One region of the Oceanobacillus caeni genome, then DNA from elsewhere that is predicted to be linked to it. Evidence: riboswitches for the same ligand, from Rfam matches in the RefSeq annotation. Region 1 holds a riboswitch; the other holds the start of a gene.
The links. Region 1 has a riboswitch for lysine ahead of ACFQ18_RS00290 (Na+/H+ antiporter NhaC family protein). Riboswitches for the same ligand answer to the same signal wherever they lie in the genome.
Positions count from the first base shown of each region.

Region 2: linked by a shared signal. The riboswitch ahead of dapA (4-hydroxy-tetrahydrodipicolinate synthase) and the one ahead of ACFQ18_RS00290 (Na+/H+ antiporter NhaC family protein) in region 1 are both predicted to bind lysine.

Region 1 covers NZ_JBHTKV010000001.1:40,369-60,017, forward strand. Annotated here, with positions in the region: gene ACFQ18_RS00195 (NAD(P)/FAD-dependent oxidoreductase) at 1-510, opposite strand, end outside; gene ACFQ18_RS00200 (NAD(P)/FAD-dependent oxidoreductase) at 955-1,947, shown strand; gene ACFQ18_RS00205 (Crp/Fnr family transcriptional regulator) at 2,149-2,850, opposite strand; gene ACFQ18_RS00210 (HesB/IscA family protein) at 2,914-3,270, opposite strand; gene ACFQ18_RS00215 (NifU family protein) at 3,526-3,750, shown strand; gene ACFQ18_RS00220 (2-hydroxyacid dehydrogenase) at 4,065-5,027, opposite strand; gene ACFQ18_RS00225 (hypothetical protein) at 5,054-6,028, opposite strand; gene ACFQ18_RS00230 (phosphatidylglycerophosphatase A family protein) at 6,099-6,605, shown strand; gene ACFQ18_RS00235 (TIGR01457 family HAD-type hydrolase) at 6,762-7,535, opposite strand; gene ACFQ18_RS00240 (helix-turn-helix transcriptional regulator) at 7,565-8,191, opposite strand; gene ACFQ18_RS00245 (DUF86 domain-containing protein) at 8,357-8,797, opposite strand; gene ACFQ18_RS00250 (amidase) at 8,908-10,335, shown strand; gene ACFQ18_RS00255 (hypothetical protein) at 10,424-10,735, opposite strand; gene ACFQ18_RS00260 (hypothetical protein) at 10,838-11,089, shown strand; gene ACFQ18_RS00265 (YutD family protein) at 11,195-11,470, opposite strand; gene ACFQ18_RS00270 (YhcN/YlaJ family sporulation lipoprotein) at 11,725-12,294, shown strand; gene ACFQ18_RS00275 (M23 family metallopeptidase) at 12,384-13,451, shown strand; gene ACFQ18_RS00280 (MetS family NSS transporter small subunit) at 13,595-13,702, opposite strand; gene ACFQ18_RS00285 (sodium-dependent transporter) at 13,703-15,238, opposite strand; gene ACFQ18_RS00290 (Na+/H+ antiporter NhaC family protein) at 15,420-16,970, opposite strand; lysine riboswitch at 17,157-17,333, opposite strand; gene yunB (sporulation protein YunB) at 17,377-18,186, opposite strand; gene ACFQ18_RS00300 (YunC family protein) at 18,431-18,742, opposite strand; gene ACFQ18_RS00305 (bifunctional metallophosphatase/5'-nucleotidase) at 18,837-19,649, opposite strand, start outside.
Region 2 covers NZ_JBHTKV010000024.1:204-10,186, reverse strand. Annotated here, with positions in the region: gene ACFQ18_RS14335 (Tn3 family transposase) at 1-1,712, shown strand, start outside; gene ACFQ18_RS14330 (DinB family protein) at 2,102-2,581, opposite strand; gene ACFQ18_RS14325 (MBL fold metallo-hydrolase) at 2,682-3,641, opposite strand; gene sspO (small acid-soluble spore protein O) at 3,794-3,940, opposite strand; gene ftsW (putative lipid II flippase FtsW) at 3,984-5,135, opposite strand; gene ACFQ18_RS14310 (helix-turn-helix domain-containing protein) at 5,309-5,959, opposite strand; gene dapA (4-hydroxy-tetrahydrodipicolinate synthase) at 6,223-7,116, opposite strand; lysine riboswitch at 7,234-7,411, opposite strand; gene ACFQ18_RS14300 (SDR family NAD(P)-dependent oxidoreductase) at 7,518-8,309, opposite strand; gene ACFQ18_RS14295 (HesB/YadR/YfhF family protein) at 8,453-8,743, opposite strand; gene ACFQ18_RS14290 (peroxiredoxin family protein) at 8,882-9,391, opposite strand; rRNA gene rrf (5S ribosomal RNA) at 9,927-9,983, opposite strand, start outside.

The DNA.
Region 1 (19,649 bases):
TTCTACTCCTGTTGGACCGCCACCGCCAATTACGATGTTCAATCTTCCTTTATTCTTTACATCTTCATTATGGTAACAAGCAAAATTATATTCTAAATGCTCCCTTATAAGCCTTGCACTATTTATATCCCCTATAAAAAAGGCATTTTCCTCTAATCCATGATTCTCTGGCATTTCCGATTCAAAACCCAAAGCAATAATAAGAATATCGTATGCTATTGTCTGGTCTTCTAGTTTTATCTTTTTTTCTTCAGGTTTAATGGAAACCACTTTATCTAAAATAAAATTTATTTTCTTTTCATTAATAATATCCCTAATAGGAATTCTTAGCTGGTCATGATGTAAAGATCCAGCCGCATTTTCATGTAGCCAAGCAGCTTGATAATGGTAATCTTCTTTATTCACAAGTGTTATTTGTGCCTCATTTGCATTTAATTTCTTTTGTAGATTTAATGCAGTTACTATTCCCCCATATCCCGCTCCAAGTATGACGATATGTGGTCTATGCATAATTTCACTTCCATCTCCTAACCTCGTTATTACTTTAATAGACTTAGCATTCACTTAAAAAGCTTGGTGAATGTCAAGTTTCCTAATTGCCTAGGAAATTATAAAATTTGTACGGCTGTGGATAACTTAGATACAGAAATAGCCACGTCAGACTCCAGCGCCTTTGTTCTCTTCCTAGTACATTAACATTTATTGGTAATATAAATTTAACCATTTTGTTACAAAATTGTAACATAATTCACATGTAATCATAGCGTGTATTGTTTTCTTTTTCAACCCCTAATATCTAATTTCCTAATTATTTATTTTCTGAATTCGAATGATACCATGTATACGCTACTATATTTATCAATATTCAAAGTCTTTTCATACCACTACCACCCTGTTTATGATACTATAAATACTATATTGTAATTTAAAATAGTAGAAATGAGGGTAATATCCATGTCAGAAAAAATCTATGATATTACGATTATTGGAGCAGGCCCTGTCGGATTGTTCACTGCGTTTTACGGTGGAATGAGACAAGCAAGTGTTAAAATCATTGAGAGTTTACCGCATACTGGTGGGCAATTAACAGCCCTGTATCCAGAGAAATATATATATGATGTTGCCGGCTTTCCAAAAGTAAGAGCTCAGGAATTAGTAGATAATTTAGAAAAACAAGCTCGTTTATTTGACCCAGAAATTGTGCTTAGTCAGTCTATTGAAACAGTGGATCGAATAGATGAAAACGTTCTGAAGCTTACTTCTAATACCGGTGATGTTCATTTAACAAAAACAATGATCATTACAGCAGGTAATGGTGCATTTCAACCGCGCCGCTTAAATATTGGAGATAGTGAACAATTCGAGGGAGTAAATCTGCATTATTATGTAAGAGATATGAGTATATTCAAAGACCAACACGTTGTTTTACTAGGTGGTGGAGATTCCGCAGTGGATTGGGCTCTAATGTTAGAACCTATTGCCAAAAAAGTTACCTTAGTTCATCGGCGTGATGAATTTAGGGCTCATGAACATACTGTAGAGAAACTCCATGCCTCTAATGTTGATATTCTAACTCCTTATGTTGCGGCTGATATTGTTTCTTCCAACAAAATTGATCAATTGATTTTACAAGAAGTAAAAGGTGAGAATCAAATTACATTAGAACCCGATTCTATTATTTGTAATTATGGTTTTATTTCTAAATTAGGTCCTATCAAAGATTGGGGCTTAACAATTGAAAAGAACAGTATTGTTGTTAACTCTAAAATGGAAACAAATATTCCAGGAATTTATGCGGCTGGAGATGTTTGTACGTATGATGGCAAAGTAAAATTGATTGCTACTGGATTCGGTGAAGGACCAACAGCAATTAATAACGCTAAACGTTATATTGATCCAAAAGCACGCGTACAACCTAAACACTCATCTGATTTAGATTTGTTTTAAAAGAACAAAGGCGGAAGCGCCCGTTTAGCGACGTACGGACTGGACTGAGCCGTAGGAGATAAAGGAAACACGACGAACGGAGTGAGTCGATGTTGACTTATCGCACGGAGGTGAAGGAAGTCTCGCTAGTCGCTGGGCGCTGGAGCCGGACGAAATAGATAAAGAAGCTATAATAATAGATTTCTTCTGATTATAGCTTCTTTATTTATGAATACTCATTTCCCTTAACGCTTCTCTATCTAATATTTGAATTTTGCGTTGACCTCTTTGCTCAATCCATCCATTTGTTTGGAAACTAGACAAACGTCTACTTAGCGTTTCCGAAGTTGTCCCTAAATAAGATGCGAGATCCTTTTTGCTTATAGGTAACTCGACACTCGTTGTATTGTATTTGTCAACTAACTCTAATAAATAACTTGCCGTTCGTGTTTCTACATCCTTTGAACTTAGATTTCCAACTAACTTTTCTGTTTCATCTAACCTATTACTAAATTGCTCTAATATTTTTATAGCTATTGTCGGATATTGCTTCAAAAGCTGCTGCATGTCACTACGATGAATGGCACATATTTCTGTTTTTTCGATTGTCTCGGCGTAACTATCTAACGTTTTCTCAGTAAATAAAGCTAACTCCCCCATGAATTCACCAGACTCCAATATACGAAGTAACTGTTCTTTACCAGACTCAAACAATTGATAGTTTTTAACCCGCCCCTGATGTATGATGTATAGATATTCTAATGGATCTCCTTCACTAAAAATAATTTCGCCTTTTTTAAAATTGAGATGGCGACTCATATCTGCAATTTTTTCCATCTCATCGAATGTTAAATGATTAAAAAAAGGTACTTTTGCAACACACAGCTGATCTTTGCTAATTCCATGATGACACCTTTTACCCATTTCGCACTCTCCATTCAAGTTAAAAAGCTAGAACACTTTAAAAAAGCATCCTAGCGAGAGAAACTAACAATCACCTGGTGTTCCAACAACTTCCTTCGTTCTAAAGGATGAGCCACATCCACAAGAATATACAGCCTTAGGATTATCAATGCTAAATCCGCCACCCATCATATTCTCTTTATAATCAATAGTTGTACCTTCTATAATTGGAATATCCTGTGAATTGATGACAACTGGAATACCATTCACTTCCTCTTGTACATCCAATTCCTCGTTTATTTCGTAATCAAATCCGATTGAATAAGATAATCCGCTGCATCCGCCACCTTTTACACCAAAACGTAGACGTACATTCTCACTTTCTTCTTGCATCATTTCTTTTATTCTTGTACTTGCTTGATCGGTTAAATTAATTACCATCTTTTTCACGGACCTCCTTACTTAATCTTTATTTTAAGTATACAAAGTAAAATTAACAACTTCAACTAATTCATTTTTTCTTTACCTCTTTATTTTTTTCATATCTCAGGATTCACCGTATCCCTAGTGATTTTCATTTTACAAAATGTTATATTCAAGATAAAATAACAATAAACATGGATTAATCAAAAAAAATTCAAATAGATTTTTTTAGTCGAAAACTTTATAATGAATTCAGGGAAAGGAGAAAAAACTATGTATGAACAAGTTCAAGAAGTGTTAAATAAATTACGTCCATTCCTATTACGTGATGGTGGAGATGTAGAATTAGTTGATGTGGACGAGGATGGAGTCGTTCTTCTACGTCTGATGGGAGCTTGTGGAAATTGCCCAAGTTCAACTATTACTTTAAAAGCCGGTATTGAACGCGCCCTTACTTCGGAAGTACCTGGTGTAAAAGAAATCGAGCAAGTATTTTAATAACATATGAAAGGCAGGAACCATTCCGTTACCTGCCTTTGTTCTTGTCTAGGAAATTATAACATTTGTATGGCTGTGGATAACTTAGATACAGAAATAGCCACGTCCGGCTCCAGCGCCCAGTGACTAGTAGACTTCCTTCACCTCCGTACGATAAGTCAACATCGGTTCGCTTACGCTCACCGTGTTTCCTTTATCTCCTACGGCGGTGGAATGTCCGATTAAAACCGCCGCTTTGCGCGGCAACATCGGACCACCTGGCATGGCCAGGCGCAGTCTATACGTCACTAAACGGGCGCTTCCGCCTTTGTATATTATACCGGTGTTTTTGCACCTCTACCCTGTATTACCCCATCCACATTCTCCAAACAAAGTTGAATCATTCTTGTTCTTGTTTCTATGCTAGAGGAACCGATGTGTGGTAAGCACACAACGTTATTTAACTTTAATAATGGGTGATCACTATTAATTGGTTCGTTTTTAAATACATCCAATCCCGCTGCTTCAATCACTTTATTCTTTAATGCATCTACTAACGCTTCTTCGTCCACTACTCCTCCACGGGAAATATTAATAAAAATGGAAGATGGCTTCATTTTACGAAAAGTATCCTTATTAAACAGTCTCTTCGTTTCGTCTGTTAATGGTACAACGGACACAACATAATCCGATAAACGTAATAGTTCATCAAAAGAAACATAGGATGCTCCTAACTCTTTCTCTGCTTCTTCCTTTCTGCTTCGATTATGATATAAAATTTCCATTTCAAAACCCTTTGCACGTTTAGCGATTGCTTCACCTATTCTTCCCATTCCAACGATACCTATCGTTTTATGGTGAATGTCCGTTCCTGCTAATAAAAACGGTGCCCAATTTTTCCATTGATCCGTTTTTATGTAATTATTTGCTTCAATCACTCTTCTAGCTGTTGCCATAAGCAATGCAAATCCGAGGTCGGCAGTGGTTTCCGATAATACATCAGGTGTATTGGTAATGATTATTCCTCGTTTTTTTGCTACATCTACATTGATGTTATCAAATCCAACTGCAAGATTTGCCACTACTTTCAAGTGTGGTGCTTTAGACAATAGTTCTTCATCTATTTTTTCACTGAGCATAGATATGATTCCATTAGCATGTTGGATTTCTTTTACTAATATTTCCCTTGGTACTGGCTCTTCTTCTTTTTCCCACATACGAATGTTGTATTGATTTTCATAAATATTTACAAGTTCTCTAGGTATTTTTCTTGTAATATAAATACTTGGCTTATTCATGCTATCCCCGCCCTTTGGTTGTTGTTTCATAACCAGTTTACCACAGGAATATTTAAAATCTTAGGATTAATATCTAAACTCTCATAAAAGTTTCGTAGCATATCTTCGTAATAAGTTTGGTTATCTAAAAGCTGCCTCAATTCTTCATATAGAATTTCATCTTTTTCTTCCGTAAATCCATGTATGAATAAATCTAAAATATGAGCAGGAAATAATAAGCGCCCATATAATAAACGGAAGCTAAAAACAGATAACGGACGAACCGATTGATATTCATTTAGAAATTGGAGTATTTTTTCTTTACTTTCCCCTTTTACTATACAATTCCTAATATGTTCTGCTATGTCTCTAATCGGATGATCATAGACCAAATTATCAATCCATAAGATGGAATCATTTAATTGATGATGATAACGGTGAAATGTGATCGTTCCTTGATCCACTTCATGAAACCTAGTTTCTGTTTCACTTTCTCGAATATATTGTATAGCATTTTCGCTTATACCAATAATATACGGTAGAACATCCATAACGAGTCGGTAGTAAGCATTCGGATTTTTATTTGCTTCTTTTTCAACCTTGGCCTCAACATAATCAAGTTTCTCTATCCATAGTGATTTCCACTTACCGTAACTTGAGATTTCCTTTGGTTGATACTGATACCTTGATCCAATCTGATGAAACTCCGCCAATCTTCTACCTTCAAAGTTTTTATCCATTTGTTGTATATTGGCTACCTGCATCACCATATAATTATTATTATGGTAAGAGGTAAACCATTCTCCTTGAAGATTCGGAATCGGTAAGGTGATATGATCTATATGATTATCTCTTAAAAAGTAAGCAAGACTCGCCTGTTCCAAATAAACCATTTCCTTGTTTTCAACAGAAGTGATAAAATTGATATAATTACCAGTCCTATACCCTTCTTCTCGGTCAAAGCCTATTTTTTCATCAACTTGGATACCATAATAGGTAGAAAGAAAATCATTAAAAGGCACTAATATCTCTCCTCTCCATTACTAACATTATATGTAGAGAAAATGATTATTTAACTAAAAAGAAAAGGTGATTAATTTGGCAAAAACAAGTGAACTAGAAAAAAAGGCAAGAGACTTAATATCTAATCGAGGTGTCACCATTGACCATATCGCGGAGCTAGTTTATTATTTACAATCCGCCTACCACTCAGATTTAGATTTAGACCTATGTAGGGAAAATGTGGAAAAGGTTCTTGCCAAAAGAGAGGTACAAAATGCAATCATTACAGGTATTCAATTAGATATCTTAGCGGAGAAAAAACAATTAGAAGAACCTTTACAAGAAATTATTGAGAAGGATGAAGGGCTTTATGGTATTGATGAGGTAATTGCATTATCCATCATCAATGTTTATGGTTCTATTGGTTTTACAAACTATGGATACATCGATAAACAAAAACCAGGAATTCTAAAAAGATTAAACGATAAATCAACGGGTGAAGTTCATACATTTTTAGACGATATTATTGGTGCAATTGCAGCAGCAGCTTCGAGTCGACTAGCCCATACGTATGCGGAAGAAATGGAAAATGATTAACATAGAAAACCTAACACATCTGTTAGCGAATGTGTTAGGTTTTCTTATTTTGGGACGTATCCGCTTCTCGCTAAAAATTTTATCCCACCTAAAGTTCTGGTGAAACAAAGAAGGTAGGTGGGAGTGAAGGAAAACCCCCACTGATGGAAGTCTTCTTTATATGTTATCTAACCATTCATTTAAACCATGAACATAATAAGTTGGTTTTTCAGTTAAATGTTCATACTCGGAAAAAGGAGTAACTCCTGTAAAAACCATTAATGTGTCCATTCCTGCTTTTATCCCTGCTTTAATGTCGGTATCATAATTATCGCCGACCATTAATGTTTCCTCTTTTGTTAATCCAATTAAGTTTAAAGCCTCTTCCATAATAATAGATTCAGGTTTACCAATAAATATAGGGTCAACTCCTGTACTCACCGTGATTACAGAAGTGATGGATCCATTCCCAGGTAATAATCCTCTTTCTGTCGGTAAAGCTACATCCCCATTTGTTGAAATAAATGTTGCTCCATTTCTGACAGATAAGCATGCTTTTGCTAATTTTTCATAAGTTAGTTCTTGGTCAAGCCCGACAATAACATAATCTGCTTCTTCTCCATCCACAACTTTAAGTCCATTTTCTTCTAATGCATGATACAGACCTGCTTCACCAATGACATAGCAGGTCGCATTAGGTTTTTGTTGTTTAATATATTTGGCAGTTGCTAAACTTGTTGTCACAACTTGGTCTGCCTTTGCCTGTATTCCCATATTATTTAGCTTGCCCGCAACATCTTCCCCCGTTTTTGTCGAGTTGTTCGTTACGAATAAGAAAGGTATATTTTTCTCCACTAATTTATCAATAAATAGAGTTGCTTCTTGAATTGGTTCTTTGCCTAGATACATGGTGCCATCTAAATCGATTAAATATCCGTTATATTGCTTCATTTTCTTCCTCATTTCATGATCAAATTATTTTAAGATGTTTTAATGGTCCATTTGCAAACATGTGACCCTTTTGTAATTAGTGAATGAACAGAAACGGTTCCATCAGAAAACAATTTCTCAAGCATGGTAATTTCATTTTCACATACTTGATGGTACTCCGATGCGATATTTAGTATTGGACAATTATAATTTCTAATTTCATAATCACCCTTTTCTGTCTTTTCCACTTCTACTAAATAACCATTGTCATTTTGAACTTGGACGACTTGATTGATTCTATCGGGCAGCGTTTCAGAAGTAATGCATGATTCATAATAATCCGTTTCTCTTTGCATCCGTTTTTTAAACAAATCATTGACAATTTCTGAACCTTGAAGTTCCTCTAAATCCTTTAATAAATCTAATGGCAATGTTTTTAACTGATTTGGAAAAGTTTCATGACCTGCTTTAGTTAATGTATATTGATAGTAAGGTCTTCCAATACTTTGACTATAGGCTTTTTTAGTAAGGAGTCCTTGTTTTTCTAGTTCATGAATATGCTTTCGAACTGCTACTTCTGAAATCGTAAAATATTCCATGATTTCCCCTATCGCCATGGAATGATTCTTCTTTAAAAGATGTAAAATTCTTTGTTTTGGAGGCATCTTTTTACCCATTTACATCACCCTTATTTATGATTAGAAAAACATAAGCGCCCGTTTAGCGACGTACGGACTGGACTGAGCCGTAGGAGATAAAGGAAACACGGTGAGCGTAAGCGAGCCGATGTTGACTTATCGTACGGAGGTGAAGGAAGTCTCGCTAGTCGCTGGGCGCTGAAGTTAGACATGATTAGAAAAAGCATTAGCAACCCCTAATTCATTTTTTAGGTATGTTCTAATATGAGTACTGAACTGTTCTAATAGCGCTTTATTTTTTGAAAGAACAGCGTTTAGTTGTTCATGGTCTACATTTTGATAATCATTGACAAGCATCTTACGTAAGCTTATTACCTCTTTATATCCTTTTTCTTCCAATTGGGGTATCACTTTCTCATCTACTAATATGTCAATGATATCATCATAGCTCCCAGGATCTCTCATAATAAATCCATCAATCATCATGTTTCCAACGTCGAGGATAGATTCGATTAAGATATGCGCAATTCTTTCCTGGGCTAATTGACTTATATAACTTTCAATTTTATTGTTAGATAGCTCATTTAGTAATTGATCCATATTTTTTAAAGTAATTTCTATATTATTTCTGTCAACAAAATACATTGTTTTCGTCTCCCCCTAATTGACTTTCCTCCATTTTACCATATCATTATATTTATATCATAAGTGGGAAAACTGAAAAAAACATCACAAAAATAAAGAGGGAACTAGGTATGGATACTACAGCGATAATTGAAATGGATGCATCATCAACGGCTTCTGCGATTAGAAAAGGGGAACTAACTAGTACGGAAGCAGTTACGGCATACATAAAGCATATAAATGTGGCAAATCTAAGTATCAATGCGATGATTGAAAAACGTTTTGAAGAGGCTTTAAAGGAAGCGAAGGAATTAGATGAACAATCATTACATAATAACAATAAAGGTGCCTTATATGGGGTCCCTATTAGTGTAAAAGAATCAATCAATGTTTCTAACATGAAAACTACAGGCGGACTGCAACATCGACAAGATTTAATAGCTAGGCAGGACGCAGAGGTAATTACTAAATTAAAAGCAGCAGGGGCAATCATTTTAGGGAAAACAAATACACCTGCTCTTTGTTTTAGCCAAGAGACGGAAAATAAATTATATGGCAGAACGAACAACCCTTGGGATCTCACAAAAACAGCGGGTGGTTCAAGTGGTGGAGAAGGAGCTTTACTTGCTGTAGGCGGTGCAGCAGCAGGAATTGGCTCGGATATTGGTGGGTCCATTCGCATTCCAGCTCACTTTAATGGTATTATCAGTTTTAAACCAGGAATGAATCAAGTCTCACAAGAAGGTCATTTTCCATCAGTTATGAATACATTCGCAGAAAGAATGCTATCGATTGGCCCAATGGGTAAATCTGTGCAGGATATGCGATTTTTATATGAAATCATATCTAATAAAAGTTTAAAAACTAAACATTTACAAAATTATAAAGTCGAAATCCTACCTGGAACAATCGAATACCCTCTTTCGGAAAACATGAAAGAAATGCTTGATACCGTAGAGACCTACTTAGAAAAGTTCTTCTCTATAAAACGTACCGTTCCCCCTTTCTTTGAAGATAGTGCTAAACTTTGGCAAGATATTCTTGCAAGTGATCATAATCATATCTTAGAACAAGAGGCATATAACAATGATCGTTCAGGAGTTTTCAAAGCCTTTTTTAGAGAAAAATTAACAGAAAGAACCTCCATTCGCCCTTCGTTGTCCTGGGGAATTTTTGGTTCGAAATTATTTAAGCCAAATGGTAAACGAACATTAGAAGTGAAGGAAATAATTGAAAAGGGAGATAAAAGATTAGCGGAGTATTTGAAAAACCGTCTACTTATTTTTCCTGTGTATTATCAAGCTGCCAAGGAACATGGAAAAGTATATCATGATATTTTTTCGATACGTAAGACCTTTTTACAATATATGCCATATGTAACTTATGCTAATGTTTGGGGGCTCCCCTCATTAACCATACCAATTGGGGTGGATGATAAACAGATGCCGATTAGCATCCAAATTATGAGTAGTATAGGAAATGAAGATGCCATATTCCGCCTTGGAAGATTAATTGAAAAACGGTTTAGAGGATATGCCCGTTGTTCTTATTATGATTAAAACCTTGGCATTTAATAGAAGAAAGTTTTATCCTTTACACTAAATTTAAAGAAGCAACCTTCGCCTCAAAAGGTTGCTTCTTGTTCATTTAATTCTCTTCAAAGCCTGTTATTTGTGATGATTTATAGGCATCGATAAGGAGAAATACTGCTGTAATAATATGCATAATCATACCAACAATCGGAATCCATCCGATACATGATGTTATAATTCCAAGAATACTTCCGTGGATTTTTTTCTTTTCGTAAACCGAAAAAATCAGGGTCACTAAATGCAAAATAAACATTACCGCTAATGGTAACCACGCATAACTAATAATAATAACTCCACCGATAAACGGTATTCCCCAAAACGCTTCAAGACCACCGCTTATCCACTTCAATATAGTTGAAATATTCAACGATCTACACTCCCTTTCCTAAACTTTTATGAATACACGTTTCACTCCTAAACATATTATGCTTTACTTCTGAGAAAGCTAATTCTAAAGGGAGGAAAAAACATGCCAAAAGATCATAATAAAAAGTATTCCAACTTTTCAAATGTCGAAAAAATGAAAAATGAGTTAATACCAGAGGAATTTCCTGAGGGTGCTGTTGGTTCTGCTATAAATAAAGAAGAAACGGTATCAAGCAAATCAACAGAATGGAAAGAAGGGCAAAAACGAATGAGTGCGTATGTTTACCCTGATGAAGATCAACATGATGATCTGCCAAGACAATTCCCAGGAGCACACCCCTTACATGATGAATAACAAAGGCGCAAGCGCCCATTTAAATGACGGACAGAGGTGAAGGAAGTCTCGCTAGGCGCTGGAGCTAGACTTGAATGAATTGGAGCAGTGTTAGGATTACTGCTCCTATTTTTTCACCTTTTTCAATACGAAATAAGCACAACCAAAATTACAGTATTCGTAAATGTAATCATCTAACGCACTGATTTTAGTATCTACCTGCGCTTTTGCGTTTCGATCGTGATAAAAACCTTTTAAACGAAGCTGGTTATATCCCCAATCCCCAACAATGTAATCATATTTACTCAAGATATCCGAATACCGTTCCTTTATTGCATTTTCTTCAAAACCATTCTTAATATTTTCTACGATCTCATAATGCTTTCCATGTAACTCGATCAATGTATCAGTCACCTCACCTAATTGAATATATTTTACCATATCTTGCTGAATAGAAACCACCTAATTCAGTGCATTATTTCCTATTTTATTACCACACTATAATTGAGATATATGAGATTGTTCAAAAAGTCCGGTGAAAAAGACATTCCCCTGTATAGAGACAGCGTTACATTAGGATGTTGCGCATTTAGCCAACGTCGGTCCTTTTCATCCTCCTTTTTGAACACGAACTATATGAAAAAAGGTGGTTTACCATGAAAAAAGTCTTCGCTTCCATTATTGCAATATATATGTTGATCGTAATAAGTGCATGTAACACAAACGATGATACAGACAACGCGACACAAGATATGCAAAATAGAAATCAAATTCAAGACCAGCTGAATCCAAATCATAAAATTCAAACCCCATCCAATCAAGATATTAATCATCAATTAGGATATGTCCGATATTCAAAAGATGAAATCGATACACAAAATCTGGACAATCATGAAGCTAGAATTGATAGAAGAGAAATGGCTGACATGATTACTCGTTTAATTTTAAACAATAATGGATTTAATGAAGTGGCAACACTTGTTACAGATCAAGAAGTGCTTATTGCTTATGATAGAGATAACAATAGTGATTCCAAGTTAACAAAAGAGGTTGCCCAAAAAACTGCTGAATCTGTCATGCCACGTTTTTACAAGGTATATGTAAGTGATAACAAATCTTTAATGTATGATATCCAAAGTCTTCATAACTCAAATACGAATCGTAATTACGATAAGTTGATTCAAAAGTTAATTAATGACATGGAAAAACCATACGAACATGAATAATTCATTTTATTTTGCTATCGCCATAATACCTGGCGATAGCTAATGTCTATTTTAGATGATGTTCAAACAAATCTTTACGGTGGGGTGAAATGAGTAATCGAAATCTCAGGATGTTCGACTTTAGCCGAGTCGATCCTTTTTATCCTTCTTTTGAACCTGTATTTTTAGGAGGTGAAAAATACTTGAAGAAACGAATCATTCCAATGCTCTATTTGATAGTGCTCATCGTTTCCGTTTCAACGATTAGTGCAGCAGCAGAAGAGGAAGAAGTTAAAAATACCATTTATGAAGAAAGAATGGGCTTATTTAAAAAAACAGAAGCATTAACTCAAATACCTTGGTATTATTTTGCTGCTATTGATAACTTTGAGCGAAATATATTAGATAGCAATGAGCCTGAACAAGTTGTTTCCATTGATATACCAGATGAAATTTGGTTTGGAATTGGGAATATAGGGAAAAACAAAGACATTGGAATAGTTGAAATGCACGATGGAAAAGGAAAAGATGGAAATGGGGATGGCCAAGCTGACCCTAATGATCCGGAAGATATTTTATACACGATGGGAAATATACTTCTTGAATCCGGACCAACGGAAGACGATATTAAAATTGGATTGTGGAATTACTATCAACGCGACTTAACCGTACAAACCATCAAGAATACAGCGAAAGTGTTTCGAAAGTTTCAAGACATTAACTTAACCAATAGAGATTTCCCTGTAGCAACAAATTACAATTATAGTTATCGTAGCACCTGGGGAGATAGAAGAGGTTTTGGAGGTTTACGTATCCATGAAGGTACGGATATATTTGCCGATTATGGAACACCTGTAAAATCAACAACTTATGGTGTTGTTGAAATGATGGGTTGGAATTTATATGGTGGTTGGCGTATTGGTATTCGTGATATTTACAATATTTACCACTATTACGCACATATGAGCGGTTTTAATGACGATGTAAAAATTGGACAAGTCGTACAACCAGGTGATGTACTTGGCAGTGTAGGATCAACTGGATATGGACCTCCCGGGACTTCAGGAAAATTCCCTCCACATTTACATTATGGTATGTACAAAGATAACGGAGTAAATGAATTTTCTTTCGACCCTTATCCTTTTTTAAGAAAATGGGAACGGATGGCGAAAGATTAAAAGAAAAGCGCCCTTTTCCGTATTCCTGCAGGTAGAAAGCATAAAAATCTTTACGGCGGAGCTCCGATTAATCGCCCGCCGTAAAGATTTACATAAGTGCAACTGAGGCATCCGCCCAGAAACCTAGCGATATACCGAGTCTTCTAATCAACTTTTTTTGAACTTTTCATAGCATGAGCAATACTTAAGCCAAGGCCCCCCCAGATAATTACAATACCAATAATCATTACGACAATAGCCCCACCGGTCATTTATTTAGCCTCCTCCGATTGTTTTAGATCTTCAGAAGGTTCTTCGTTCTTCCATTTAGTAAATGTAAACAGGATACCGATTATTAAAGCACCTGCAGCAACACCCCAACCTGCTGTGGCAATAAATATATCTGGATATCCTTCATAGTTTCCTGTATCTGTTGGGAATAATCTTAATAGGTTAAGTCTAAACAAATCAAACATCATATAACCAAGAACAATTGGTGTAATCACACCTAAACTAAACGTCCACCAGGAACCTAGACGAATATCAGAAATACCATTTGCATGCTCTTTTAAATCTTTCAATTGTTTCATAACCCAACTCACTGCGATTACTTCAACTAAGCCGATAAACGCAACGCCAAATTGGTTAATAAAGTAATCCACCGTATCTAAGAAGAATAATCCACCTTGTGTAGCATATAGAAGGGATATGATGGCTGAAAGTCCCCCGGCAAACGTAACAGCTTTCGTTCTAGTTAGGTTAAATTTATCGATTATAGCAGAAATATAAGCTTCACAAATAGAAATTAAGGAGGTCAAACCAGCTAGAACTAATGACACGAAGAACAACACACCAAAGAATTCACTGAACGCCGGAATTTCATTAATAATCTGCGGGAATACTACAAATGCTAGACCAACTCCACCCGCAACAACTTCATCAATTCCTACCCCAGCTTGACCGGCCATAAATCCTAGAATGGAGAAGACCCCAATACCGGCTAATAACTCAAAACCAGAATTTCCAAAGCCGACAATAAAGGCATTATTCGTAATGTCGGATCTTTTAGGCAAATAACTTGAATAAGCAATCATGATCGCAAATGCAATCGATAAACTAAAGAAAATTTGTCCATAAGCTGCAACCCAAACATCAGATGACATAATGGCACTAAAATCGGGTTGGAAGAATGCATTAAGCCCTGTAAGCGCTCCAGGTAAGGTAATTGCACGCACAACAAGAATGAAGAATAATACCACTAATAAAGGAATAAAAATTCGGTTAGCAATTTCAATGCCTTTCTTCACACCTCTAAATAAAATGACAAATACAATCGCCCAAACAATAATAAGTGGGATAAGTACACTTGGGACAAAACTCCCTGTTTTACCCGGATCAACTGTTAATCCTAAATAATCATTAAATAAGAACGCTTCTGTATCTGATCCCCAATTTAAATTGAGTGAGAATACAGAATAAGACATAGCCCAAGCAATGATTACGGAATAATAGGTTCCAATTACAAATGCAACTAATGCTCCCCACCAGCCAATCCATTCAGCCTTTTTATTCATCCGTTTGAAAGATAGCGGGGCCGATCCACGATATTTTTGCCCAATAGTAAATTCCATAATTAATAATGGAATTCCGGCAGTAAGAAGCGCAAATAAATAAGGTATAAAAAACGCTCCTCCACCATTCTCATATGCAACAGCCGGGAATCTCCAAATATTCCCAAGGCCTATTGCAGATCCAACTGCTGCAAAAATAAAACCTGCTCTTGTCCCCCATTGTGAACGAGTTCTCATAAATTATCCTCCCTTTTTTTATTCAATCGATAACAGAAGAGAACTTAGATTAGTGTGTATTTTCAGATATTTAAAAATATTATAGCGGCATTTTCCTACTATGTCAAAATATATTTTTAAGAATTTAAAATAACTAAAAAAACTATTGACTCATTTTCAATAAATGAGTCAATAGTTCAAATTATGCATTTTTCTTATGAAAATAATTAATTCCCAAACCTATTACAATTAATAATCCAACAGTTAAAATAAAAGATAAAAATACTTGATTGGTGAAGCCCACTATCAAATATCCTACCATAGCTACTACCGCTGCAATTATTGCATATGGTAACTGTGTTAATACATGGTCAATATGGTTCGCACCTGATCCAGTTGCGGAAAGGATTGTCGTATCTGAAATTGGTGTACAATGATCCCCAAATACCGCACCAGCCAAAACTGCAGCTAATGATGGTAGAAGTGTGCTTGTATCTGTTACTAGTGCAACTTCCGCTGCAATTGGCAACATAATCCCAAAGGTTCCCCATGAAGATCCAGTTGCTAGTGCCATAAAACCTGCAATGATAAAGAATAAAAATGGTAATAAAGCGACATTCACCTGTAAATTATCAAATATATGTGCTAGGTATTCACCAGTTTGAAGAGTACCAATGATAGAACCGATCATCCAAGCAAATATTAAAATATATATCGCCGGAAGCATCGTTTTCATTCCTTCTATTAACAATTTACCTAAACTTGCTTTAGGTGTATTTTGATTTATATGAAATACAAGTGATATTAAAACAGCCGCTAAGCCACCAACAAATAAGGATAAATTTACGTCAGTGTTAGCAAAAATAGAAAAGATATTAACATTACCTTCACTATTATTGATTCCTGTTAAAAACATAGCTAAGACTGTCACAATAATAAGCACCAAAATAGGTAAGATTAGATGACGAACTTTCCCTTCAGGATGCGGTTCAAATACACCACTTAAATCTCCAGCTATTTTATTATTTTTTGGATCAATTAATTCACCCGTCCGAATAGCACGTTCCTCATGTGTTCGCATTGGACCGATATCCATTTTGAAAAAGGCTACTAGAAAAACTAATAACGTTGCTGCGATTGCATAATAGTTAAGTGAAATCATTTGGATAAATGCTTGTAATGGTTGCATATCCGTTAAGCCATTTGCAGCAAATATTCCCCCTAAAATTCCAATGATATAGGCCCCCCAGCTAGATATTGGTGATATAACTGTAACTGGGGCAGAAGTAGAGTCTACAATGTAAGCTAACTTTACCCGGGAAATTTTATATTGATCTGTAATCGGTCTAGCTATTTGTCCAACTGCTAATGCGTTGAAATAATCATCAATAAATATAATAATACCTAATAGAGCAGAAACTAGAGTTGCACCTTTACGAGTTTTCACACGTGTTAGCATCCATTTCCCAAATGCTCGACTACCACCAGAAGCTTGTAAAAAGGCAATCATCATTCCCAGTAATAATAAAAACCCTAATAACAATAAATTACCGACATTTAAAGCACCATCTAATACAAAAATCTCATAGAATGATTTCCATATTTCTTGAATGGTTCCCAAAATATTAAAATCATGTATAAATAATGCCCCTATAATAATACCAATACCTAATGATAGAATTACTTTTCTAGTTAATAGCACTAGAATTAACATTACCATAGCAGGAATAAGCGAATAAAATGTCCCTTCCATGTTGCTACCTCCAAGTTATTTTCTTATATTGATGTGTGAAATGATCGGTGTACTTCTGAAAGTTTTTTTGATAGGATACGCGGCTTTATTCATAGAATTGATAAAACATTTAAATAAATCCAAATAAAAAGAACAAAGATAGAAAATAACCATCTTTGTTCTTTACAAAATACGTTATCCTCCATTTCGATCAGTAGTTCTCCATGCAACACATATGCATGACAGTATACCCCTTATTCAAGGATATACCAGTTATAATAAGTTTGACCCCTTATTATACTTCGGCAAACAATCCTTTCATCAACAATCATCGTTGTCATTCTCCTGTTGACTACTTATCTTGTCCGCACCTCTACCTCACCGATCTGAGGTCTATTTAATTTTATCTATTTCCTAATATACTAGATTATTCATTTTCTTGCAAGTTACGATTTTTTCCTCGTTCACCAATGTCCTCCTTTGGGATAGATATGGATGGGCCGTTACTACCTCCGCCATAAAACTCCGGTACCTCTCCCATAATTGCTCCGCCGTCAATATATATTTCAGTTTGAACTGTTTTACGTTCTGTAATATAAGGAATAATGATTTGAACGTCCGCTTCTACATTCACATACAACGAAACCCAGGAGCCATTGATTCCAAATGGTTCCGTCTCTCTAACAACATTGGTACGAACTGCCCCAATTAACTCCAAATTAATTGGTATCTTGGGTCCCAAGTTTGCCAATAAAGCATTTCCTGTTATTTCACCTAGTGGCACCTCAATTAAAGTCGGATCTAGTGCAGCGCGATCTTCCGCCCCATCGTCATAGTCATAAGGTTCATGTAATGAATAATCATACGATATGGGATCCCCCCGGTTCATATGTAGGAAAAACTCCTCCACCCTGTCTGTTGCCACTCTGTTAATTTCACTTATTACAGATTGGTTCCAATTATATACTGTAACATTACCATTATCATCATAACTAATGTTTAAGACATCACTAAAATCATAACTTTCTGCAAATCGTACTGCCATATTAATCGCCCTAGTGGCAAATTCATCTGTTTTAGCTTCCGATATATTTTTTATTGCTGGTGTTATTCCTTTACTTACAATTCCAATACTTAAAATTATACACAAGACAAAAACAACCATGGTCATCAAAAAGATATTTTTCCTTGGAGGTGGTGCAAATTTTCTTCTCCCGAATCGTCTACGTGGCCCCATTAAAAATCCCCCCTAAAACAATCTATGCTTGTTTTAGCGGGGATAGAATTTATTTCTATTGCATTAAGATTTAATAACACACATTAATTACATGATTAGAGGAAGACTTCCATCAGTGGTGGTTTTCCTTTATCTCCCACTAATGGTTAGTCGCACTTATCTTGAGGTCAGAGTCTTACTGCCCGTTTAGATAGGATAAATAAAAGAGAAAGCTATAGTCGCATCCCCTCATCATTATATTTGTTTACGAAAGTCTTAATAATGCCTCTTTACCAGTCATTCCAATTTCCCAACCAAATTCTTCACGTGAAGCATCCGTTATTTTGGCTAACGGGGCATTCAATAATTGATCGATACTTCGTACACCTTCCGCACGACCAGCAATTACTTTTCTTTCTTTTAATTTTGGGTTTACATCAAAAAAATCCACATCTAATGCCGCACACATAATGTAGCCAACATCATTAGAAACCGATAATAATGTTGTTTTCGGGAGTTTAACCGTTGTTGCAACAAAATGCTTTCCTTCTATTTCTATAGGTTCTACTGTTACCATAAGAATGATAAACCTCCTTCGCAATGTATATTATATCTTTATGCATTATGTTGATGGATTGTCACTAAAAATACGACATTCCAAACAGAAGTATTTATGAATAGTGTTCTTCCAATGTTTTTACTAATAAATCTCTTAAAAATTCCGGAAGAAAAAAATGCTTCGTGTCTGATTTAGCTATTTCAGGTAATAAACGACCGAACGTAAACACATCAGCAGTCCCCAATTTATAGGTTTGATTTGCATCTAGCTCACTGCCATCAGGCAACAATGCAGTTTTTACATATTTCTCCCCATTTGGATGAAAGTTCGATACCACTTCTATACCCGAAAATACCATTTCCCCTAATACTTTACCTCGAAATCCGAACCCTTTTAACTGAAATTCTGTAAACTGCTTAGTTAAAGAAACACGAATCACTTCCAATATTTCACTACCGGTTAACTCAACTGTAACGGCATTAATCGGATGTGGACAGATGCGATGAACATCCTTATAAGCTATTTTACCAGCGGGAAGAGAATCTAATAGTAAACCTGAATTCAACATAGCAATATCTGCCTTCGTAAATTCTCGTAATGTGTTTGTTAATTCTCGCATGACTTTGGTATTTTTAAACCATCTTACCTCTATTGGGTAATCTGTATAGACAATTGGATAATTCAAACGTTGTTCCGCATCTTCTTGCAATGACATAATTTTATGCTCTGTCTCTGTATCATTTTCATACTCCGAGATATCCGTTGCATACGCTTCTTGATTAATGAGTTTTTTTTGATTGTGATCCCAGGTTAAAATAACTTCCCCAACAAAGGAACAATGTTTACCAGCTGCAGTGATTATGGTGTTATTTATTTTTTCACCAGTTCGTAATAAATGATGTGTATGACCACCTATTATTACATC
Region 2 (9,983 bases), on a different contig from region 1:
AAGCATTAGGCACTATACGTGAGTTAAATAATTCTGGAAAAAGGAAAGTACCTGAAGGCTCGCCTTTGAATTTTGTTCCTAAACGTTGGCAAAAGCATGTCTTTGATGATGAAGGAAACATTAACCGTCAATATTATGAAATGGCTGCTTTAACAGAACTCAAAAACTATATCCGTTCTGGTGATGTTTGGGTTGAAGGTAGTCGATTACATAAGGATTTTGAAGAATATCTAGTGCCAAAAGACGATTGGGGAAAAGCAAAAGTTCAAGGGACTAATATAGCTGTTAATGTGAATTTTGATCAGTATATATCAGAAAGATATGAAACTTTAAATACGAAACTTAAATGGATTTCCAAAAATATTGATAATATCGAAAGTATCAACATAAAAAAACAAAAGATACATGTTAAGAGATTACAAGCAGATACACCTGAAGAAGCTAGAAATTTTAGCTTATCTCTTTATAAAATGCTTCCAAGAGTTAAACTCACTGATTTATTAATGGAAGTAGCTGAATGGACTGGATTTGAGGAGTCCTTTGTTCACGCTTCTTCCAATCAAGCACCTAAAGGTGAGGAAAAATCTGTTATAATGGCAACGTTAATGGCTATGGGTACAAATATTGGATTAACTAAAATGGCAGAGGCTACTCCCGATATATCATATCGCCAGATGGCTAATGTTATGCAATGGAGATTACATGAAGATGCGATGAATCGTGCTCAAGCAACGTTAGTAAATTATCAGCACCGTCTTTCTTTGGTTTCATATTGGGGAGATGGAACAACTTCATCTTCAGATGGTATGCGTGTTCCTGTCGGTGTATCATCATTACATGCAGATTCAAACCCACATTATGGAACGGGAAAAGGTACAACCATTTATCGATTTACAAGTGATCATTTCTCTTCATTTTATGCAAAGGTAATCAACACGAATGCGAGAGATGCCGTACACGTGATAGATGGATTATTACACCATGAATCCGACCTTTCAATTGAGGAGCATTACACAGATACAGCTGGTTATACGGATCAAGTTTTCGGATTAAGTCATTTATTAGGATTTCGCTTTGCTCCAAGATTGAGAGACATAAGCGACGCAAAATTATATACCCTTACGTCTCCTGATGATTTTCCGAGTATAAAAGTCATACTACGGGGAAAGATTAACACGAAGGTTATTAAAGAAAATTTTGATGATGTATTAAGGCTGGCCCATTCAATTCGGGAAGGAAGAGTTTCTGGATCATTAATGATGGGGAAATTAGGTTCGTATGCAAGACAAAACAAAATTGCCACAGCTCTTCGAGAGATTGGAAGAATTGAAAAAACAATTTTTATTCTTGACTATATTACGAATGAAACATTAAGAAGAAGGATACATCGTGGGTTAAATAAGGGAGAAGCCATGAATGGATTGGCTAGAGCCTTATTTTTTGGTAAACGTGGGGAATTCAGAGAACGTGGCATGCAAGATCAATTACAAAGAGCTAGTGCTTTAAATATATTAATAAATGCAATTAGCGTTTGGAATACAGTGTATTTGGGTGAAGCAACAAAAGAATTAAAGAAACATGATGCCTTAAAAGAAGAATTACTCCCACATATTTCACCTCTAGGTTGGGAACATATTAATCTTCTTGGCGAATATAAGTTTGATTCAAATAGGTTACCAGCTAATATGCTAAGACCCTTAAAAAAAATTTAATCTGTATCTGAAGCCAAATTCCTTAACGTACAGGTATTTGGCTTTTTTTGTGTCAAAATTTGCTTAGCGTACAAAATTTCCGAAATGTTGGCTGTACCCCTAAATTGCTATTCATAAAGCCGAATATTTTCTAATTTAATGAAGCAATATAATAAAAAAACAAACTATTAGGAAACTCTAAATTAGAATTTCAGGTGAAAGTTCGGTTTTTTCATGACTGAAATACTTTTGTCCCAGCTCCTTCTGTTTTCCAAGCACTTTTATAAAGAAGACTTCCAGCAGAAAGAGGGATCCTTCATCCCCTACTGATGGTTAGTCACACTTATCAGACCTTTACGGACAATAACACTCCCACCTACCTGAGGTGGGATAAAGAAAACTTGAGGAGACTAGGCTTTTTCACGATCTTCTTTTGTAGGCCCCATCACACCGGGAACCGGTAGACCGGCCTGGCGAAGTAACACAGTCATTTGTCCACGATGATGTGTTTGATGATCAATGAAAAGTCTTAATACTGCACCCCTTGGAGATGTGTGTCCATGCATTTCGACTTCTTCGGCAAATTTCTCATCGGTCATATTTTCTTTTACTTCATGTTCAACCGCTAAAGCAACCTTTTTATATGCCTCCACAATTTCACTAGCTTTATGAGGAACAGCTTGAGGATCTCCTGTCTCAACGTTTAACCCAACTAACCCTAAGAAATACGCAGGAGCTGTTGCTAAATGCCAGCCTAACCATCCTAATGTACTATGACCTTCGACAATAGCCTGTCCTAATGTATCATCTGTTAATGATTCAAGAACTTGAATGGTACCATGAGATGCATGTGACCAATCTAATAAAAAGTCTTCCACTTTTCTATACATAACGATTACTCCTTCATCTTGTTAAAATTCTTTTGTAATTCTATTATACTAGAGCTACTACAAACAATTCCAATTGTTGAATCCATTTTTTTGCACTATATTATTTTTCTATATAATAATGCCATATTCCATTTTTCATTTCTTTTGATACTCTTCCACTTATCTCAAGATAATCAAGATGACCGATGATTTCGGACATTACCAAAGAAAATTGACTATGATAGCTTTTCTTATAAAACTTCCTTGCGATTTCGTCTCCAGTTGTTGTCCCTTCTTCTATTACTTTTCTTATTTTTTCTGCTTTAAGCTCAATACCATCTATTCTCTTCCTTATTAATGAACTGGGATTTTGAATGATATTTCCATGTCCTGAATAGATTCGTTCTATATCCAACTTTTGAACCTTTTCAAGGGATTGTTTATGTTGAAGTAGTGTCGGGAGTTTTTTTCCATTAAAATCAGGCTCCACAAGAGCATTACTTGAGATATGTTCGATCATTAAATCGCCTGCTATCATTTCTTTGTTTTCTAAACTGTGTAATGCAATTTGGTCTGGCGCATGCCCTGGAACTTCTATAACATCAAAATGAAGATGTTTAGCACCTATTGGAATAATTTCAGACTCGACTTGCTGATTGCTATTTCTTTCAATAGACTTTTTCAAAAAGGAAATTTGTTTATCTCCTGCGTCTCCACAACCCATTTCTTCATATAATTTCGCATAAAAGTCTACTCTCATCTCTAAAAAACGAGGATCTCTTTTCAATCGTGGAATAGCATCCTTATGCGCATATACAGGAATTGGATGCTTTCTAGTAATTGGATTTACTAGCCCGACATGATCATAATGATTGTGGGTTAAAATAATTTCTGTTAAGTCACCTGTAGAAAAGCCATTTTCCTGTAATGTAAGTTCTAATGCTTTGTAAGACTCTTTATTATTAAATCCGGCATCGACCAAGCTTAATGATTGCTCTGTTTTCACTATATAAAAATTTACTGTTTTCAAATTGGCTGGAGCATCCACCATGATAGGAAATATATTATGTACTTCTTTCATTTTTTAAAACCCCCCTCCTTTTCCTATATGTTTAAATTTCTACACGTTCCGTTTGAATTCCTTCCAATTTATAACTTATCGCATCAATCGTCCATAAAATAAAGTATCTTAAAAACATAAAACCCCTTTTGGTCAAAGGGGATAGGCGATAATTATTGGCGTTTTTTCGTCTTTTTATTATTATACTTTTCATTTGCTGTTAATGGTTCATTGGCAAATTCATGATCAAATTCCTTAGATAAATTTTTTCTCACTCTTTGCTCATCGCTAAAACTATTTTGTTTATTTTTATTAGCCATCCAAAACACCTCCCAAGAGATATTATGGCTAAAATACCTTTTATCATACTTGGTGAATCATTCTCGCCTCTCGATTCGCTGGGACTGACTTAGTATTTTCCCTATAGGATGATATGTTAATCAAAATTCCTAAAGAAACCATTGTAATAACTAAGGAAGACCCACCATAACTAATGAAAGGTAATGTTACGCCAGTTATTGGAAGTAGTCCAGAAACAGCTCCTAAATTTATACATGCTTGAGCTATAATTTGAAAGGTAATTCCAATTGCAAGTAATTTGGCAAACCTATCCTTACATTCTCTTGCAATCTGTACACCACGGAACATAATGAAAATATATGCACTAATAACTATAATCAATCCCAAAACACCTAGTTCCTCAATAATTACTGCCATAATAAAGTCAGTATGGGCTTCTGGTAGGAATCCTAACTTCTGAATACTATTACCTAAACCATTTCCCATTACTCCCCCTGTCCCAATAGCAATATAACCATTTACTAACTGATACCCTTCACCGAAAGGATCTGCAAAAGGATCAATAAATGAGACTATTCTTTGCATACGATAGGAAGAAGTAATGGAAAAATAAATGATACCTGCCAGCCCGACAGTTCCAAGCATGAATAAATGTCTTTTCTTTACTCCTGAACATATGACAATCGTTAAACAAGCAAGTAAAATAAGTCCCGCGGATCCTAGATCAGGTTGTTTTAAGATTAAAAGAAAAATAATCCCTAATATAATTAAAGGCGGCAAAACCCCATTTTTAAATTGATTAATCGTCTCTTGCTTTTTAGCGTAAAAAGAAGCAAAATACATGATCATAAATAATTTGATTAATTCTGTAGGCTGAAGCAAAATGGGGCCTAATTGAATCCATCGTTGAGAATAATTTCTCTCCGTTCCCAGTCCAGGTATTAACACCATTACTAGCATTACGATTGATACCATTACTAATAATGGACTTAGTTTACTATAGATACGATAGGGTACAAAGGTGGCAATTATAAAGAAAAATAATCCAATGATGAACCATTTCAATTGTTTTGTAAAAAAATATGTAGGGTTATCATAATGGATATAAGCAACGGCATAACTACTACTGTATACCATCATTAATCCAAAACCCGTTAAAAGTAAAGTAATTATTATTAATGAGTAATCAAATTGTTTTATTTTTCGGATTAACATGGATTTCATTGGTAGTTTCCTTTCTCCTGAACAATACTTTCACTAAACATATAATTGTTGAATTGTAACTGTACACTAATATTTGAAATTAACTTCATTGCGTTAAGAGCAAGTGCATACTTCTCAAATAATTCATCATATGCTTTTCCCACATGTTATTTGTTTTCGCCCTTCTAACTTTTCATATTTAATTGCTGGTAAACGGTTTGAACGACAAGTGCATCATCCAAGTAGCCGATTGGAAATAGATAATCAGGAAGTAAATCGGTTGTAACAATAAAATAGAGTAGAGCACCACCCATTAACCCGATTTGAAATGAAGTTCCATTTTCCTCTATAAATCTATGATACATCCATTTCAAATTTTCAATAAACGGACCAATTCCGCCTGTTTTTTTTAGTTTTTCATTAAATTGATTAAATATAGTATTTTTCCCTTCATCTGTCTGACTATAAATTTTATAGTTAACTATTTCCTGTTCCATTTTTTCCAATGTGAAATTTTCATGATACAGGTTAGAAGATTCTATTAATTGTTGGATTTTTTCTAATGCAACTTGAATATCTGAAGCTTTTTCTTCCTTCGTCGCCATATTATAACCGGCAGCTTTTATTAAAGTAGGGAGTTCTATATCTAGCCCCATAGAAAACTTCTCCAAATGTTTTAAGTTAATTTTACGTTTCCCATTCATAATTTTAGAAATGGTAGCATGATCTATACCGCATAGCTTACTCAATTTTCTTATCGATAAATTTCTTTCTTGTAAAATTTTCGATAAAAACACTCCAAATCTTTCATGATTAAAATCTTCCAAATCAATCATACCTTTCCAAATCCATTATGTTTCCATTACCATACCAAATTGGTTCCATTACGTCAACATTGGTTTCAACGGATTAAATAAAGAAGACTTCCATCAGTTGGTTTTTTTCTCTCATCCCCTACAGATAATTAGTCGCACTTATCGGACCTATACGGGCGGTTGATTTCCCACCTACCTTCTTTGTTCCCCAAAAGCTTGAGGTGGGAAAAATCAAGGCATATAAAAAAGAACAAGCGAATAAGCTTGTTCTTTCCCACTTAAAATTAATACCCTACTGCTTTTCTTTCCTCATGACTCGTTATCACTTTATAAAGAGCAGCACGTTCCGTATCGTTTAAAGGTACTAATGGTAATCTCACACCGCCAACTTGTACACCTATATGATTTAATGCTTCTTTCACTGGTGTTGGGTTTGGTGAAGTGAATAATGCTTTCATTAATGGTAAAAGCTGACGATGAAGAGATGCTGCATAAGCTACATCGCCGTCTTTAAAACGAGTTACCATTTCTTGCATTTCATTACCAATTACATGAGACGCAACAGACACTACACCAGCTCCACCTACAGACAATGTCGGTAAAGTCATACTATCGTCACCAGTATAAACGCTGAAATTGTCTGGAGCATCTGTAATAATTTTAGATACATTATCTAAATCTCCACTTGCCTCTTTAATAGATACAATATTTTCAATTTGAGCCAAGCGAATAACCGTTGATGGCTCCATATTTACAACGCTTCGTCCAGGGATATTGTATAGCATAATTGGAAGCTTTGTGCTTTCTGCAATAGCACGAAAATGCTGATACATACCTTCTTGTGATGGTTTATTATAATAAGGAACTACAAGCATAATTCCGTTTACACCAAGTTCCGTAGCTTCTTTCGTTAGCTCAATGGATGCGTTAGTATTATTTGAACCTGTTCCAGCAATAACAGGTACTCTCCCTTCTACCACTTCCATTACAAACTTAAATAAATCAAGTTTTTCCTTATGAGTTAATGTGGGGGATTCACCTGTTGTTCCAGCTACAACTAACCCATCAGAACCATTTTCAATTAAGTGATTTACTAAAGTTCTTGTTGCTTCATAATCGATTTCTCCATTTTGATTGAATGGAGTCACCATTGCCGTTAATACATTACCAAAATTCATAAACTTCACACCCTCTTTTTTATTTTTCGGCCGTACGAGTGTGGAGGACTCATTTAAAAAGCAACAACGAATTCTTAGAGAGCTCGTTGTTGCTAGAACATTTTTAGTAAAAGTTCTTAGCTAGATAGCCCCCCATATAGTCCCCTATATGACAGTTCTGTACTTATTCAATACAGACCCAACGTTGGGATAATGAGAATCCCTCCGCTTCGGCAAATTCCCCTTTCCTTATGTTTCGTCAGATCTCATTCTCCTCTACATAAGTACTGATGGTCTTTGCACCTCTACCTTACTTTAATAAGTATAAAATAAGAGTTTATTTAATTATTACTACCAATGTATCAAATAACCACATATAAAACAAGCATAATTTAGAGTTCTTCATTTAATATTACATGCGTTTATTTTTTATTTAAAAAAGGGCCTGCCAATTTGTCGGCTAGACGCGGAAACATATTATATAAATTACTTCCTATATTCATCCAATAAGGAATATTTAGCTCCCTTTTTGGTCGCTCCATTAAATATACAATTTTTTCAGCGACCGTGTCCGCTTGCAACATATATTTTTTCACATTTTTTACATAAGTTCCGGATTGATCCGCACTTTCAAAAAAGTTGGTTTCGATTGGCCCAGGGTTTACAGCAGATACATGAATATTTGTTTTCCTAAGTTCAAGCCTTAACGAATTGGTAAAACCGAGAACGGCATGTTTTGTAGCTGCGTATCCACTTGTTTTTGGCGTCGCTAGTTTACCTGCCTGAGACGCTATATTGACGATATGGCCCATGTTGCGTTCAATCATACTAGGAATTACTTGTTTTGTACAATTCATTAATCCAATAACATTAACATGAAACATCTTTTCCAAATCATCTAAATTAGCCTCATGAAAAGCATCAAAAACACCAAATCCAGCATTATTTATTAACACATCGATGTTCCCAATATCTTTAATTATTTCAACAAATACCCTTTCTACTGCATCCCTATCACTAACATCAAGTTTAAAATAGTAAGGTTGTACCGAAGTTTCTTTTTTAATTTTCTCAGAGATTGTTTTTAATTTCACCTCAGATCTTGCCAATAAAATGGGATGCGCTCCTTTTTCAGCTACCTTTATAGCGAGTTTTTCTCCAATACCTGATGACGCCCCTGTAATCACTATTATTTTATCTTTTAATCTATTCATACCTCACCCCAAGACTTGCAAATCCATTTTTCTTAATCATACCAAATAAATCAAAATAAATGCCCAGGAAATATTTTAAAAAAAGAAAAAACCACAAACCCGTCCGTGGTTTTCTCACCTTATCATATTAATAACAAAAACTTTTATTTTTCTTCAAAATGATATTCAGGCTCTTCCTTTCCTAACTCCACTTTCATATTATATTCATCTAAAAACCAAGCGTCTTTTTCATTAATATAGAAAGTAATACCTTCTACTTCTGTTTTTATAGCAATTTTTCCATTTTCTCCAACTGATAATCCTAGAAAGAAATTCGAATGCACAGTAGGAATACCGCCATATATTTTTAAATAAAATTGAACCAATTCCCCTTTTTCTAATCCCATTTCATCTATGAACCATTTTGCTGCATCTTTAGATACTTGTAATGCCATTAAAGCCACTCCGTTCTATTTATAATGTCTTTTATATTTTTTGATTTTCTAATTTAATCCGTGCTATTTACAATAAACTAAATTGTTTCTCAAAGCAAAAAGGACGCTTTTATTTAGCGGGAAGGAAACCACCAGATTTTATTTAATTTTCTCAAATTCCTGAACCATCATTTCATAATTCATTGCTCCTAGGGCTACTTTCCTTATCACTCCATCAGAATCAATAAGATAAGAAGTTGGATAAGCATTTACTTTATACATTTGTTCTACCTTTCCCTTTTCATCCTTTAAAATCGGGAAAGTCAAACCAAGCTCATCAACAAATTTCTGTACATCATCAACACTCTTTTCAGTTGATGTTAAATTAACTGCCAAAATTTTAACATCTTCATCGTTATCAAATTTCTGTATGTCTGGCATTTCTGCACGGCATGGTGGACACCACGTAGCCCAAAAATTAACAAATACCTTATTTCCACGATAATCAGATAATTTCACCGTTTCTCCGTTTAACGTTGTCAATTCGATATCTGGAGCCATATCTCCTACAGATGTACCGACTTCCGTTGAATCACGATTTATAACAAAGTCATAAACAGCCCATCCTAGCATCCCTACAATAATAATTACCAATATAATTTTTTTCATTTAATCCCCCCTGAAACCGTACTTATGTAAAATCATTCAATGTTTTCTTTTTTTATATAACTAGAATGATTCCAGGAAACCGTGGATGTATGGGATATCCAAAGATTACGTTTTAATTTTGTATGGTCGAAAAAACAAGTAATCCTAGAGATCATCCTATTAATATTATAACTAAAAAAAGGAAGTTATTTACTTGGTCATGTGTCAAAAGAAGGACAATAATTAACAAGCCTAGCACTAAACTATACCTAAAATAAAAAGAGTTATTTGTCCAAATTAATTTTATAAAGAAGACTTCCATCCGTTTAAGTGGGATAAATAACACCATCTTTTTTCTTCTTATAATTCTCTTTTAATATAACATAACCATATCTTAATATTTAACAAACTTGCATTTATTGAGTTCGTATTTCTATAAAGAAGACTTCCAGCAGTGGGATTCCTTCATCCCCGAATAATGGTTAGTCGATTTATCGGATCTTTCTTTATGGAACAAAAAAACATCTAGGTGGATTATCCTAGATGTTTTTTATTTGCCTGGCGGCGTCCTACTCTCGCAGGGGGAACCCCCAACTACCATCGGCGCTGGAGA